2 regions of the Paenibacillus sp. NPDC058367 genome follow, and region 1 is predicted to be linked to the other one. Evidence: riboswitches for the same ligand, from Rfam matches in the RefSeq annotation. Region 1 holds a riboswitch; the other holds the start of a gene.

What was found. Region 1 has a riboswitch for thiamine pyrophosphate ahead of ACFWMP_RS02265 (ABC transporter ATP-binding protein). Riboswitches for the same ligand answer to the same signal wherever they lie in the genome.
Region 2: linked by a shared signal. The riboswitch ahead of ACFWMP_RS24680 (ABC transporter substrate-binding protein) and the one ahead of ACFWMP_RS02265 (ABC transporter ATP-binding protein) in region 1 are both predicted to bind thiamine pyrophosphate.

The regions. Positions count from the first base shown of each region.
Region 1 covers NZ_JBHXIZ010000001.1:488,569-496,139, forward strand. Annotated here, with positions in the region: gene ACFWMP_RS02245 (S-layer homology domain-containing protein) at 1-602, shown strand, start outside; gene ACFWMP_RS02250 (amino acid ABC transporter ATP-binding protein) at 696-1,448, opposite strand; gene ACFWMP_RS02255 (amino acid ABC transporter permease) at 1,463-2,131, opposite strand; gene ACFWMP_RS02260 (amino acid ABC transporter substrate-binding protein) at 2,183-3,019, opposite strand; TPP riboswitch at 3,243-3,346, shown strand; gene ACFWMP_RS02265 (ABC transporter ATP-binding protein) at 3,614-4,309, shown strand; gene ACFWMP_RS02270 (ABC transporter permease) at 4,290-5,063, shown strand; gene ACFWMP_RS02275 (ABC transporter substrate-binding protein) at 5,060-6,094, shown strand; gene thiM (hydroxyethylthiazole kinase) at 6,136-6,930, shown strand; gene thiD (bifunctional hydroxymethylpyrimidine kinase/phosphomethylpyrimidine kinase) at 6,953-7,571, shown strand, end outside.
Region 2 covers NZ_JBHXIZ010000005.1:304,896-312,466, reverse strand. Annotated here, with positions in the region: gene ACFWMP_RS24690 (MFS transporter) at 1-747, shown strand, start outside; gene ACFWMP_RS24685 (hypothetical protein) at 828-2,279, shown strand; TPP riboswitch at 2,429-2,539, shown strand; gene ACFWMP_RS24680 (ABC transporter substrate-binding protein) at 2,700-3,749, shown strand; gene ACFWMP_RS24675 (thiamine-binding protein) at 4,048-4,341, shown strand; gene ACFWMP_RS24670 (ABC transporter permease) at 4,338-5,099, shown strand; gene ACFWMP_RS24665 (ABC transporter ATP-binding protein) at 5,116-5,958, shown strand; gene ACFWMP_RS24660 (flavocytochrome c) at 6,073-7,571, opposite strand, start outside.

The DNA.
Region 1 (7,571 bases):
TGGGTGGCCAAATATTTGCAGCCGGAAATACCTTTAAGGATATTGATAATATAAACGGCAAAGAAAAAATTATTTCTTTAAAAAATCAAGGCTTGATCAAAGGGGTTAGTGAATCCCAATTCTTGCCCAGCTCCAAAGTAACAACAGCACAAGGGATCCAGTTCATTTCGGGTGGACTCCAGCTTAGTCTCGCGGCTATTGATTTCAACAAAGCTCCCGTTGCCAGTGGCTTGTTCACGAAAGTCAAGGATAAAGCTTGGTACGCTGAAGCCTTTATCAATGCGTATTACAATCATGTCGAGCTTCCTAAGGATATTGATCCAACCAAAACAATGACCAAAGAAGAGTTCACCAATTATCTAGTGCAAGGGGTCGAAGGCATTGGGAATCTGCCGATGATCAATATAGTGCCCGTAGATATCGCTGACGATGCTGCGCTGAATCCTTCTTATCAAGGCAGCATTCAACGTTCTCTTAAATACAAGATTAATAGTTTAGACGCCAATGGGAAGTTTAATCCAAAAAGTGAAATCACTCGCGCCGAAGCTGCGATTATGCTCTATAATGCTTTGGAATTTCTGAAGACCGGTATTAAATCCTAACCTAGAAGCGACACACCAATAACATTGAATGGTAAACAAGAAAAAGCAGCCCAGGTATAGTCCTGGACTGCTTTTTTGCGTCTTGATCGTCTTCTATACTTCTTCTCCACTAATTCTGTTCAGAAATTGTAGAGCACGAGGATGCTGCGGATGCTCAAGAACTTCTTGCGGAGTCCCTTGCTCTAGAATATGGCCTCCATCCATCAGAATGATCCGGTCAGCCACATCCGCAGCAAATTTCATCTCATGGGTCACTATCACCATAGTCATTCCCTCTGCCGCTAACTGTTTAATAACCTTAAGTACTTCCCCCACCAACTCTGGATCAAGCGCAGAGGTAGGCTCATCGAACAACAGCACCTCTGGATCTACTGCCATGGCACGAGCGATAGCTACCCGTTGCTGCTGGCCACCAGACAGTTGGTGCGGATAAGCATCCGCTTTGTCCGCCAAGCCAACTTTAGTTAACAACTGAAGGGCACGTTCGCGTGCTTCGTCCTTGGATCGTTTCTGGACCGTCACCTGCCCTTCCATCACGTTGCCTAGTGCAGTCATATGCGGAAAAAGATTATAGGACTGAAAGACCATCCCTGTTTTTTGGCGTAATGCCAAAATGGACTTCTGGGGGATTTTCTTGTTATCCGTGAAATTAATTTTAATATCACTGAGCGATAAGCTTCCTTGATCAGGGACTTCAAGCAGATTAAAGCAGCGTAAAAGCGTTGTTTTGCCTGAACCCGATGGGCCAATAATGACCAGTACCTTGCCATGTTCCATTTCGAGATCAATGCCCTTTAATACCTGCAGCTCACCGAAGGATTTATGCAAATTAAGTATTTCAATCATAATTGTCTCCCCCTTTAGCTCGCAGAGTAACGACTCAGTCGTTTCTCCAAGTAATTTTGCAGTGCTGATAACACTGAGCAGAATAGTAAATAGAACAATCCTGCCTCGCAATAGATCAGCAGTGGCTCATAGGAGGTGGAAGCAACCTGCTGTGCTGTTCTGAACATCTCCGTATAGGTAATGGTCGCTGCCAGTGAAGTGTCTTTGACCAAGCTAATAAAGGAATTCGATAACGGCGGTACAGAAACACGGGCAGCTTGTGGCAGTATAACGCGGCGCAGTGCCTGGGTACGAGTCATCCCAACGGAGAAGGCCGCTTCCCACTGACCTTTATGTATAGACAGGATAGCAGCACGTATAATTTCTGATGAATAAGCCCCTACACTAAGCGTAAATCCAATGGTTGCGGCTATGAAAGGGTCTAGCACGATTCCAACTGCCGGCAAACCATAGAAAATAATAAACAGTTGCACCAACAAAGGGGTTCCACGAATGACCCATACATAAAAGCGAGCGATCAGCTTCGGAAGTACCCACGGGGAGAGACGAGCTAATGCAGTCAATATCGCTAAGATCAGTCCCAGTGCAAATGATATCAATGCCAAAGGAATGGTAAAAGCCACCCCAGCTTTTAGCAGGGGTAGCAGTGAATCTAAGAAAATTTGTATTTTGCGGTCATCCATTTTTAGACATCCTTTTTTGGCTCCAAGCTGGTTAGCTTCTGAAACCTTGTATTATTTTGAAACGTCAGCACCAAAGTATTTCTCAGAAATCTTTAAGTATGTGCCATCGCTCTTCATTTCAACAATTGCATCACTCACTGCTTTTACCAACTCATCGTTGCCTTTTAAGAAAACAGCTGCGCTTTGCGAACCGTCAGGAATCTCATCTACCACTTTAATTTTCACATCAGGCTTTTGCTTTTTCAGGTCCAGATAAGACAAACCATCATTTACAGTCGCATCAATACGGCCTGAGGTCAATAGGTCCATCGCTTGATTGAACCCGTCTGTAGCAACGATTTCAGCACCGTTCTCACGGGCGATATCGGACAGGTTACTGGTTAGAGATTGTCCAGCTTTTTTACCCTTAAGATCTGCAAATGTTTTGATATCCTCATTGTTTTCACTCACTATCAATACCGCTTTAGATACGATATACGGTTCAGAGAAATCATATTTCACTTTACGATCTTCATTAATAGATACTTCGTTAAAAATAACATCAAAACGCTTGGCATCCATCCCAGCAAAAATGCCGTCCCACTGTGTCTCAAAAAATTCTGGTTCAACACCGAGGCGCTTCGCTACTTCCTCAGCAATTTCTACGTCAAAGCCGGTCAGTTTCCCCGAAGCGTCATGATAAGTAAAGGGTGCATACGTCCCTTCTGTTCCTATACGCAATTTGCCGCTAGCTTTAACAGCTTCCAGACTGTTTTGCGCAGTGGCTGTATTTCCACCATTCGTTCCAGCTGAAGAATTTTTAGAAGTATCGGTATTCGAATTATTGCCGCAGGCCGCTACAAACACCACGGTTAACGCCAATAGAATAGTTAAACTTAATTTTTTCATTATTAATTCCCCTCTCTTTACCCGGAATTCATCCGGTAAATTGTATACTACACTGGCTGATGTTTACCGTCAATGATTTTTTCCGATTATATTCATCGGAATTGTAATATTAGGTAAATCTCTACCCTTATATTACCCATTCTTAGAATAATCCTTCACAAGATCCTCTCTTTACATCTCAGAAAGATATGGTATATTTATAAACAAATTAAATATGGACCTGTTATTTCACTAGGGGAGTCGGCCGACTGAGACGGAGCTTCAAGCTCCGGACCCTTGGAACCTGATCTGGATCATACCAGCGGAGGGAAGTGGAGCAGAATTTTCATCCCATGCATTTTTAGTGTTCCTATGCTGAATGAACTTTTTGACCCATTTATTTCCCACCGGAAATGAATGGGTCTTTATTTGTTTACAATCAATCACAAAACTTAAGCGTAGGCTTCCGAAGCAAGTTTTGTACGATGCTTTCCAAGAAGCCAACGCTCACAAAACTTTTTAGGAGGTTCGATCATCACGACAATCCTATCCATTCAATGCTTAACCTACTCTTTTCCGGAATCAGAACAACCCCCTGTATTCGCAGATCTATCCATGGATATCAGGCAAGGTGAGTTTGTTTCTGTCATTGGGGCTAGCGGATGCGGAAAAAGTACGCTTTTCAAAACTATAGCAGGCTTGCTCGAACCCACTCATGGGAAAATAATAATTCATTCGAACTCGTCATCCTCTACTCGCTTAGGTCAGATCGCATACATGCCTCAGCAGGATTTGCTGCTGCCTTGGAGAACCGTGCTCGACAACTGTCTTTTGCCCTGGGAGATTAAACCAAGGTTTAGTAAACAACAGACGATCTCTCACATTCGGGAAATGCTGTCACGCTTCGGTTTGGCCGATGTAGAGAGGGCTTATCCCCATGAGCTATCGGGTGGCATGAAACAGCGAGTCGCATTTCTACGAACGCTTGTAGCTGGCGGCGGGGCCGGTCTTATGCTGCTAGATGAGCCATTTGGAGCGCTCGACGCTATGAGCAAACGTGAGATACACCGTTGGCTGTTGGAGCTTTGGGATGAGCTGGATCAAACAGTGATGCTCATCACCCATGATCTAGAGGAAGCGCTGTTACTAAGCGATCGGATTTATTTATTGTCTGGAGGCGTGCATAGCGAATTACAGGAGATCATCGTTGATTTACCGAGGCCAAGACATTACAAGATGAACTATGAACCCCGGTTTATAGCGTTACGGGAAGAGTTGGAGCGGAGACTGTATGCATCCCATACCTTTTAAAAAATATTTAAACAATTACGGCCCCTTCATTCTACTGCTATTGTTCATTCTTGTGATCTGGGAATCAGCTGTTCGTCTTCACTTGATTCCAGCCTTTATCCTACCTGCACCTTCTTCAATAGGTATCGCATTGATCGAACACAGGCAATTACTCAGACCGCATTTAATGGCGACACTGCAGGAAATATTGGTAGGTTTTGTTCTCTCGGTTATCTGTGGTTCACTGCTGGGCACCGGAATGTTCTTGTTTCGCCCCCTTGAAAAAGCCATCTATCCGTTCCTTATTATCAGTCAGACGATCCCGTTAATCGCGCTATCCCCCATTTTCATTATGTGGTTCGGTTATACGCTGTGGAGCAAAGTGGCTGTTGTGTTTCTAACTGCTTTTTTTCCAGTCGTTGTGAGTACATATGACGGACTTCGTACAAGTGGTCAAGCCTACAAAGACTTATTGTTAACATTTGGCGCAAACCGCTGGCAACTGCTTGCTAAAACCCAAATCCCGCTGGCGCTGCCCTCTTTTTTCTCAGGACTAAAGCTATCCATTGTGTACTGCGTGATTGGAGCAACCATCGGCGAATGGCTTGGAGGCAGCAAAGGACTCGGTTACTTTAGCCGAAGGATGGCCGGAAATATGCAAAGTGCCGAAATGTTCGCCGCTGTATTTCTGTTGTCCGCGCTCGGTGTAATGTTGTTTCTGATGATAGCTCTGCTCGAACCATTATTTTTAAAGAAAAGAGGATCTAAGCAATGAATGATTTGAATTTCCAAAGAAAATGGCTTATTCCCGTATTTCTCATATGTTCACTCCTAATCTTCACCAGCTGCGGAAAAGCATCCAATGTAAGTAGTCCTCCTGCTAATTCATCTAATAACGAAATTATACAAACGCACAAGCTGAAGATTATGCTCGATTGGTATCCCAATGCCGTTCACTCTTTTTTATATGCTGCTGAGCAGAATGGTTATTTCCAAGAGGAAGGTCTGGACGTAGAGATCCAAATGCCCGCAGACAGCAATGACGCACTGAAGCTTGTAGCAGCGAATCAAATCGATTTAGCGTTTAGTTATCAACCTCAGGTGCTCATGGCACGCAGTGAGAACATTCCAGTACGTTCGATTGCTGCGATTGTGAGACATCCGCTTAATCATTTAATGGTACCTCAGGCTGGAGACGTTCATAGTCCCAAAGACCTCATAGGTAAACAGATTGGGTATTCTTCCATTCCTCTTTATGAAGCCATGATTCGTACGATGATCCAAAACGATGGGGGTGACCCTAAGGCCAGCAAATTAATAGACGTAGGCTTTGATCTTATTCCGGCGATTGCGACGGGGCAAGTGGATGCCATTATGGGAGGGTTCATTAACCACGAACAATTAATCTTGGAAAAAGAAGGTTATCCCGTGAACTCGTTCAATCCCACGGATTACGGAGTCCCCGATTATTATGAGCTAGTCCTTGTCGCCAGCGATCAAGGAATACAATATTCTGAATCCTATTTCAAAAAGTTTCTAAATGCAATTACAAAAGGACAACAATTTGTGCAGGATAATCCGGAAAAAGCGTTAAATTTGCTGCTTGCACACGAAGATGAGACCTCTCCACTCGATAAGCAAATTGAAGAGAAGAGCCTAGCGATTCTACTACCGTTAATGAATGCGGGTGATCAAGATTTTGGATATCAAGCGCCAGCGTCTTGGGAGAAGGTAAGACAGTGGCTATCGGACAATGATTTACTGTCTACTGACATCAAAGCTGAGGATTCTTTTATTAATCTTTAAACATTAGCTATTCGCTAATAAAACTTGAGGAGGAATAAATCATGAGTTATCTATCCAAAGTACGGGAATCCAATCCACTGGTCCACAATATCACCAACATCGTCGTAGCCAATTTCTCAGCCAACGGTCTTTTGGCGCTGGGTGCCTCCCCCTTTATGGCGGATGCTCACGAGGAAGTGGTCGATATCGCCGCATTTTCATCTGCTGTAGTTCTAAATATCGGCACACTGAATGACTATGCCATTCAATCCATGGTGCTCGCGGGACAATCTGCGAATAAGCACGGCGTTCCCTTAGTTCTTGATCCAGTGGGTGCGGGAGCCACTTCTTATCGAACAGCGGTCACTCAAAAGCTAGTGAATGAGATGCAGATTACCGCTCTACGTGGCAATGTAGCTGAAGTTGCCAATGTCATTGGTGAAAGCTGGTCTATTAAAGGGGTAGATGCAGGCGAAGGGGATGGCGACGTAGTCGTCTTGGCTGAGACAGCCGCGCGGAAGTTAGGCTGTGTAGTTATCATCACCGGAAAAGACGATGTCATCACGAATGGAGATAACACCTACATTGCCAGCAACGGTCACCCTATTCTAACGAAAGTAACGGGAACCGGTTGTCTGCTAAGTGCAGTAGTCGGTGCATTTCTAGCGGTAAGTGAAGGAGCATCTCTTGAAGCCGCAGTCGAAGCCCTCTCCTTCTATGGAGTGGCTGCTGAAATCGCCGCTGAACTAACGACTGGACAAGGTCCGGGGAGCTTTCAAATCGAGTTTCTAAATCAATTGAGCTTGGTCACAGCTGAAACTTACCAAGATAAATCAATAATCAAGCAACTCAGATAACAACCCTAAGGAGTGAACAATGATGATATATAAAGCTTTAACTATAGCCGGATCGGATAGCGGTGGTGGCGCTGGCATCCAAGCAGATCTAAAAACCTTTCAGGAGCTTTCTGTATATGGAATGAGTGCTCTTACGGCTGTGACAGCCCAGAACACCCTCGGAGTTCAAGGCGTTTATCCGTTGACACTGGAAGCTATTACTCAGCAGCTTGATTCCATTGGACTTGATCTGAAGCCGGATGCTGTGAAGACCGGGATGCTTTTTAACAGTGACATCATACGTATCGTAGCAGAGAAGATCCAGCAATACAGCTGGCGTAATCTTGTAGTTGATCCTGTGATGGTTGCTAAAGGGGGTTCCACGCTGCTACAGCAAGAAGCTGTTCAGTCCTTAATCAATCATCTCCTCCCGCTAGCCTTAGTAACGACACCCAATATTCCAGAGGCTGAAATGATTACCAACAGAAGCATCACTACTATAGACGATCGTAAAGAAGCGGCTAAAATCATTCATGCCATGGGCTCTAACTATGTAGTGCTAAAAGGTGGGCATGATACCTCAACTAAGGCTGTTGTGGATCTCCTATATGATGGTCACGAATTCATCTTTATGGAGAGTCAACGAGTTCAGACTAGACACA
Region 2 (7,571 bases), on a different contig from region 1:
TTGGCATTCCTAATTGTCGCTGGCTTCTCATTACTTTCCCTCATTCTCTGGGGAAGAGGCCATTTTGGGAATCTGCAGCGTATACTGGACGAGCGAGCACCTCGCAAAGTCTCAGCATCCGCACATTCCTCGCAGTCCAGCACACAGCTTCCGTATAAAGGGAAACAATGGATTCTGCTGGGCATCTTCATCCTTTTCTTCTTTCTCTATGTAGGTACGGAGATGAGTCTGGTCAACTTTATGCCCGCCATCTTTATCGCCAAGCTAGGGATGACAGAATCTGCGGCGGCGCTGACAGTCACTTTCTTTTGGCTAGCTATGTCTACGGGAAGATTGTTTGCTGGAGTGATTGCAGAGAAAATTTCTTACCGTGTATACATTTTAAGTAGCTGTTTAATGACCTTGTTACTGCTGGCTCTTTTTCCGTTCACAGATAATCGATTAGCTGCATTCATCGTAATTATGCTACTTGGGCTATTTATGTCCGGTATTTTCTCCATAGCTCTAGTCTTCTCCAGCAAGATGCTGCCAGGAGCCGAAGAATCAACACCCAGCATAATGATCGCTGCTGGAGGTGTCGGTGGAGCTCTGCTGCCCCTATTTATGGGCTGGTCTATGGACCATCTAAAAGCGGCACAAACTGCTGGGTTACTTGCCGGTTTTGCCGCCTTCTTGTTCTTGCTGAGCATTGCCGCATGGAGATTCCAATCCAGACAAGCAGTGCAAAGAAAGAGTTCCAGTATTTAGAATGTTAAAATGGTATCAACCTAATCCTTTTAGGGTAATGTCATCTATAAGCATATTCTGAGCACAAGGATGGACGATGAATGGATAAGCTTTCAACTGAGCCTTTATTACATACTGCGCTTATGCAGTTTATTTTTCCCTTTTCAATAAAAAAGGGCGATTCTAAGAAGCTTATCCAACAATTGCAGGATGATGGCTTCACACGTTTTTTTCTGGATAATAAAGAGTTAGAAAATGCCTATTACGGAGAAGATCACTGTGTTTCCCATGAACGGATGGAGCGCACCTATTTACCGTTTGCTGCACACATTCTTTTTCCACGCAAGAAGGATGTAGACTCTTTCCGCCGCTTTTCCAGAGTCAATAATCTGGACTGTATTCTAGAGATTCCTCAGCAGTCTATATTTTTTAAAATTCTCTCAACAGATATATTCATATGTCCTTTTCAGCTTGGATTTGTGACGATACGTGTCCAGCTTGAGGGAGATTCGATTCCCTTTAGTATTGCACTGGAATTCGCGGACCGCTTCCGGACGCTTGAGAATACCTTCGTACAGGATGACTACACCTATATCCATTGCGGAGAACAGACCTATGAGATGGTAGAGGATTTTGTCTTCCGAAATCTGGTGGATGGACTGGAGCCTTTTCTGGATCACTCGGATATTAATGGGGCTTATTTCGAGACCCTTCCCTTTTTCGTAGATGAAAGAATGCAGGTGCAAGCCTTTTATGGCTTTCAGAGTGAAGGGGATTCTGATGAAATTAGTATAAATATACGCTATCGCGCCTCTCAGCTTGATGGAATTAATCTGAACGGGAAGCCCTATGCCAGTGCCAGCGATCCAGCGTATATTGCGAACTACTGTCATGAGCATTCCTATAATCGATGGGGCCCAGACTCGTATTATATGATGAATGAGCAGACCTTTTGCTGTCTGACCCGAGCTGAACCAAAGATCGCCGTTAGCCTCGCCAACCAGATGTACGGGCAATATTATTACGGATTTCTACTCAATATTTTCCACAAAATTGTTCTGCTAAAGCTGGCAAATATGCATTCCCGACTACGCATAAACCACGATTATGATGAGATCGATAATTTAATCTACTCGATTAATAAATTCTCGGCAAAGTTCTATTTCTTAGAGCTGATTTCACAGTCGCAAGGACGGGAGATTTTTCTTCAGCTGCGTAAAGTATACGGGAACGACGCTCTGTTCGAGGAAGTAAAAGAAACCTTGACTGACCTGTTTCAGTATCAAGATAAGTTCCAATCGAAGCGCCGGGATAATCTGCTGATGATCCTCACTGTATTTACGGTGGTAAGTGGGATTTATGGCATGAATCAAGTCATTGACGATCTGGATGGAAAGATTCAATGGAGTAAGATGATTAGCTATTCCCCCTTTGAGTTTCTTGCTCTTTTCGTGATTATGAGCGGGATAATGATCAGTGTTGTCCTTACGCTAGGTGCTCTGGTTACTGAGCTTAAGCGGCGTCATCGCAAGAAACATAAGGATCTGGATTAATGAAAACGGACGGAGAGATTTGAAAAATTTAGGAGCGTGCTACTAGACATTCCGAGAACAGCCGTCTATAATACACCGTATGCAAGCATAAACGCCTTCAGCGTCCTTATAAAGACGATTAGCGTTTAAGCGAGAAATACCCGTTAACTTCATAGAACCAGGGGTGCTGGAATTGGCCGGCTGAGATTGTATCCCACAAGATACTGACCCTTATACCTGATCTGGATAATGCCAGCGTAGGAATCGCCAATTGGTTTTGGTCCCTGTGACCTTTACTAACCTTGCGCCAAGCCAGCGTCCCGATCACTCGGGGCGCTTTTTTTGTGTAGATCACAAAAGATGTAGAAGAAATGTACATACTACACTTTATGGTTCATGTTGGATGACGGGATCTGGCAACCTTAAAGGAGAGAAGAAGACATGCAACTCAAAAAAGCACTTATGCTTAGCCTCACCTGTATGCTCATTCTTGCGATTGCCGGATGCGGCAGCAACAATGGGAATACAGCCGGAAACAAAGGAAATGCTGCGGATTCGAATGCAGCGACCGGATCAAATGCTCCAAAAGAGCTTACCAAAGTTAAGGTTGCACTGGATTGGACACCGAATACTAACCACACCGGTCTATACGTAGCCAAGGATCTTGGTTATTACGCGGAAGAAGGTCTGGATGTAGAAATCGTTCAACCTGGCGCAGCGGGTTCTGATACGATGGTTACCTCTGGCGAAGCTGCTTTTGGAATCAGCGCACAAGAAGGATTGACTCTAGCTCGTCTACAAGGCGTTCCCCTTGTCTCGATTGCAGCCATTATTCAGCATAATACTTCGGGATTCGCCGCTCCAGTAGACCGCAATATTAAATCACCAAAAGATTTTGAGGGTAAAACTTACGGAGGTTGGGGCTCTCCCGCTGAGGAAGCAGCCATGAAGGCGATCATGGACCCTGTTGGTGGCGATGTGAAAAAGGTGAAGCTAATCAGTATTGGTGAAGCTGACTATTTTACCGCAGTCAAACGTGACATTGATTTCGCTTGGATCTTCTACGCTTGGACCGGTATTGAAGCCGAACTGCGTGGTGAGCCTCTGGATATGCTCTACTTGAAGGATTATGCGCCTCAGCTCGATTATTACACCCCTGTGCTGACCACGAGTGAGAAGCAGATTTCTGAGAATCCAGATTTGGTGAAGGCTTTCCTGAAAGCCACATCGAAGGGTTATCAATATGCGATTGATCATCCAGAAGAGGCTGCCGCTACATTATCCAAGGCTGTGCCTGACCTTGATGCCGAGCTTGTCCTAGCTAGCCAAAAATGGCTTAGCCCGAAATATAAGGACGACGCCCCACGCTGGGGAGAGCAAAAAACCGAGGTCTGGCAGAATTACGGCGACTGGATGTATGATTTGAAGCTGCTGGACAAACCGCTGGATGCAGCTAGTGCATTCACGAATGATTTTTTACCGGCGGAGTAGACCGGACTTCCCAAGTTCGTTCAAGATTCGACGCCGAATCTGCTTCCTGAATTACTTCGTTATCAAAGTTGGCTTTTTGAACTTACCTATTTCAATGAGAGTTCAAAAAGTCAGCTTTCAGAACCAAGAAGGTTGAACGTTACTTGAGGAAGGAGGAACGGAGCGTAGTGATTTGCTACGTGAGTACCGGACTTCCCAAGTTCGTTCAAGATTCGACGCCGAATCTGCTTCCTGAATTACTTCGTTATCAAAGTTGGCTTTTTGAACTTACCTATACAATTTGAGAGGATTGATTATTGTGGCTAACACATTATTAAGCATTCAAGTAATTCCTAAGACTCCAAACAATGAGGACTCCATCCCATACGTAGATAAAGCGATTGAAGTTATTCAAAAATCCGGCGTTAAACATCAGGTGAATCCACTGGAAACTACTATGGAAGGTGAACTGAGCGAGCTCCTGGAGGTTGTACGTCAAATGCAGGAGGCGCTGATCGAAGCAGGTAGTCCAAGCGTGATCTCCCAAATCAAAATCGCTCATAACCCTAACGGAATCAGCATGGATAAATTGACGGAGAAATATCGGCCGTGAGATCGACCTGGAAGCTAATATGGCCGCCCCTTGTGGCGGTCGTCTTCTTTTTAACCGTATGGCAGTTATCTGTTTCTCTATTCCATATCGAATCCTGGATTCTGCCGAGTCCTGCTGATATTGCTCGCGAATCCACCAGTAATGCCTCAGGTCTCTGGGCTCATACGATGGCTACACTCCGACTCACATTAATCGGTTTTCCTATTGGTACAGGTGTAGGCTTGATCGTCGCTCTACTTTTGCATCTTTTACCTTGGGCTAGACGGGCTTTTTATCCACTCATTATTCTGAGTCAAAATGTTCCCTCTATCGCACTCGGACCACTGCTTATCATCTGGTTTGGCTTCGGTCTTTTGCCCAAAATCGTGCTGATTACACTGGTATGCTTCTTCCCGGTAGCTGTCGCTGCAATGGGCGGCTTGTCTCAAAGTGATCAGGTCATGATGAATTATATGAAAATGGCTGGCGCAAGCAAGTGGCAAGTCTTCACCAAGCTGGAGCTTCCGTCTTCTATCCCGGCACTATTTTCCGGCGTGAAAATATCTGCTACTTATGCGGTTATGGGAGCCGTGGTCGCTGAGTGGATTGGCGCGGATAAAGGGATTGGCTATTATATGCTGCTGCAAAAATCGGCTTACCGTACGGATCGGATGTTTGTCGCTATTGTTATTATTGTGCTCCTTAGTCTTGTGCTTTTTGCGATTATCGCCTTGCTCGAAAAATGGTTAGTTCGCTGGAAACCGCGCCGTAACTCATAGAAAGGAAGATGCCTGTATGTCTCAAGCGACGCAAATAGAGCAAAGAACAACTGAAAACACAAGCTCTCCTGAAGCTCATACTGCACCACCTGCTCTTGAAGTAAGCGGCATCTCCAAGTCCTTCACCCATCGTCGCCGCGAGACGAACGTGCTTAACAACGTCTCTCTTAAGGTAGAGCAGCAAGAGTTCGTTTCGATCGTCGGTCCTTCCGGCTGCGGAAAAAGCACCTTATTCCATATGATCGGCGGACTAGTGAAGCCCGATGCAGGAACGATCCGCATGAACGGCAGAGCCGTTACGGGTCAACGTGGTGAAATCAGTTATATGCCGCAGCAGCCTGCGCTTTTTCCTTGGCGAACGATTGAAGATAATGTACTTCTAGCCGGGGAAATTAAAGGCGCTCTGCAGGATGGAGCTCGTGAAGAAGCGCGCCAGTGGCTCGCCAAGGTTGGCTTGAATGGATTCGAACAGGCTTATCCGCATATGCTGTCTGGTGGGATGCAGCAGCGTGCTGCTTTTCTCAGAGCATTGCTGGCTCCGCAGGAGTTGATGCTGCTCGATGAACCTTTCAGCGCATTGGATGCACTAACTCGCAGTGAAATGCAGCGCTGGCTGCTGGAGCTGTGGGAGGAGAATCGCCGCTCCGTGCTATTCATTACCCATAACATCGAAGAAGCGTTGCTGCTCTCGAATCGTATTTATGTATTCTCGGGTCGCCCCGGCTCCATTCTACATACTGTTGATGTGCCATTTCCACGGCCACGCCGCGATGAGATTACGGATTCCCCGGAATTCCTTAAACTCAAACGCCAGCTGTCACAGTGGATGCGAGAAGAACAAGCTAAAAGCGAGAAGTAGCTTTTTGAATAGAGGTCACTCCACTCACTTTAAACGAGAGATTAAACAAAGAACCGCCCGGGCTTCAATTAGCCCAAGCGGTTCTTTTGTTTTAACCAGAATAGCAGTTAAATCTTATTGTGCTTGTACAAACTCAGCAGATTTAATCCCTGCTTGACGGCCGAAAATAATGATTTCAGCTACAGAGTTACCACCAATCCGGTTTTGACCGTGCAATCCACCTGTAACTTCACCAGCCGCATACAGGCCAGGAATAGCAGCGCCGTCTTTATTTAATACTTCTGTGTTCGTATTGATCTTCACGCCGCCCATGGTGTAATGAATCCCTGGGGCGATCTTAATAGCGTAGTAAGGACCCGCGGACAAATCGTTGTCCATCCCTGTTGTTCTGCCGAATTCAGCATCGTTCTTGTTCTTTACCGCGCTGTTCCAAGTATCAAGTGTCGCTTTTAGCTTATCGGCTGAAACACCGATTTCTTTCGCCAATGCTTCGATGGTATCCGCTTGGATCACGAAGCCCATTTTGTCATATTGTTCAATTGCTTTCACGCGTGATTTGACACCGGAATCAAAGACAAGCGTAGCCGCTTTTTCAGGAAGTGCATTGATCGCTTCGGTAACTTTATCACGTGTAGTCAATTCGTTTACGAACCGTGTGCCTTCGCTATTTACGAGGATAGAACCTTCGCCGCGTACAGCTTCCCCGATCAGATAAGATTTTTCTTGTTGAACTGTTGGGTGAACCTGGATTTGATCCATATCAACGGTCGTTCCGCCAAGTGCCTCAATCATCTTGATTCCGTCGCCGGTACTGCCGATTTGGTTAGTCGTTACGTATCCTTCCAGATCAGGTCTAACTTTTGATATCATATCCATGTTGGATCCAAAACCACCTGTTGTTACAACAACTGCCTTCGCTGTAATGGTTTTTTCATCAGCTTGGTTAAAGAGTACTTTGACACCGTTAGCCTTACCGTCTTTTTGAGTAATTTCTTTAACATCCGCGTTCACAAACAGTGGAATTTCTTTTTCTTGTACGTTTCTAACCAATCCTTTGACAAGGTATTGGCCTACCGCAGAGCCGTCTTCTGGACGGTGGGTGCGTTTTTCGCTCATGCCGCCTGTGATCGTAATATTGTTCAGCTTGATTCCGATCGAATCCAACCAATCGATTGCACTTGCGGAATTGTCAACGAAGAAACGAAGCATCTCTTTATCGTTCGTGTCATGGCCGCCCTTTAGTGTCTCTTCATAAAACTTATCATTGCTATCTTCAATGCTTTGCTCTTTTTGAAATTTCGTTTGGGAAGCGTTCATTCCTGAGGAGGATTTACTTGTATTCCCACCTGCAACCGGCATTTTTTCTAAAATAACAGGGTTCAAGCCTTTGGCCTTAGCTTCCAGTGCAGCAGACATTCCTGCACCACCAGCACCAACAATAACGATATCATAATTATCTTTTAATTGATCCAGTGGTGTGTAACTAGCTTCTGATGCACCTGATACGGCTTCAGCTTTATCATTTTTGGCCGTCTCATTTACCTTACTTTTGTTCTCGTTGCCATTACTATTACCTGCGCTGTTGCTATTACTGTTACCGCAGCCTGCGATTA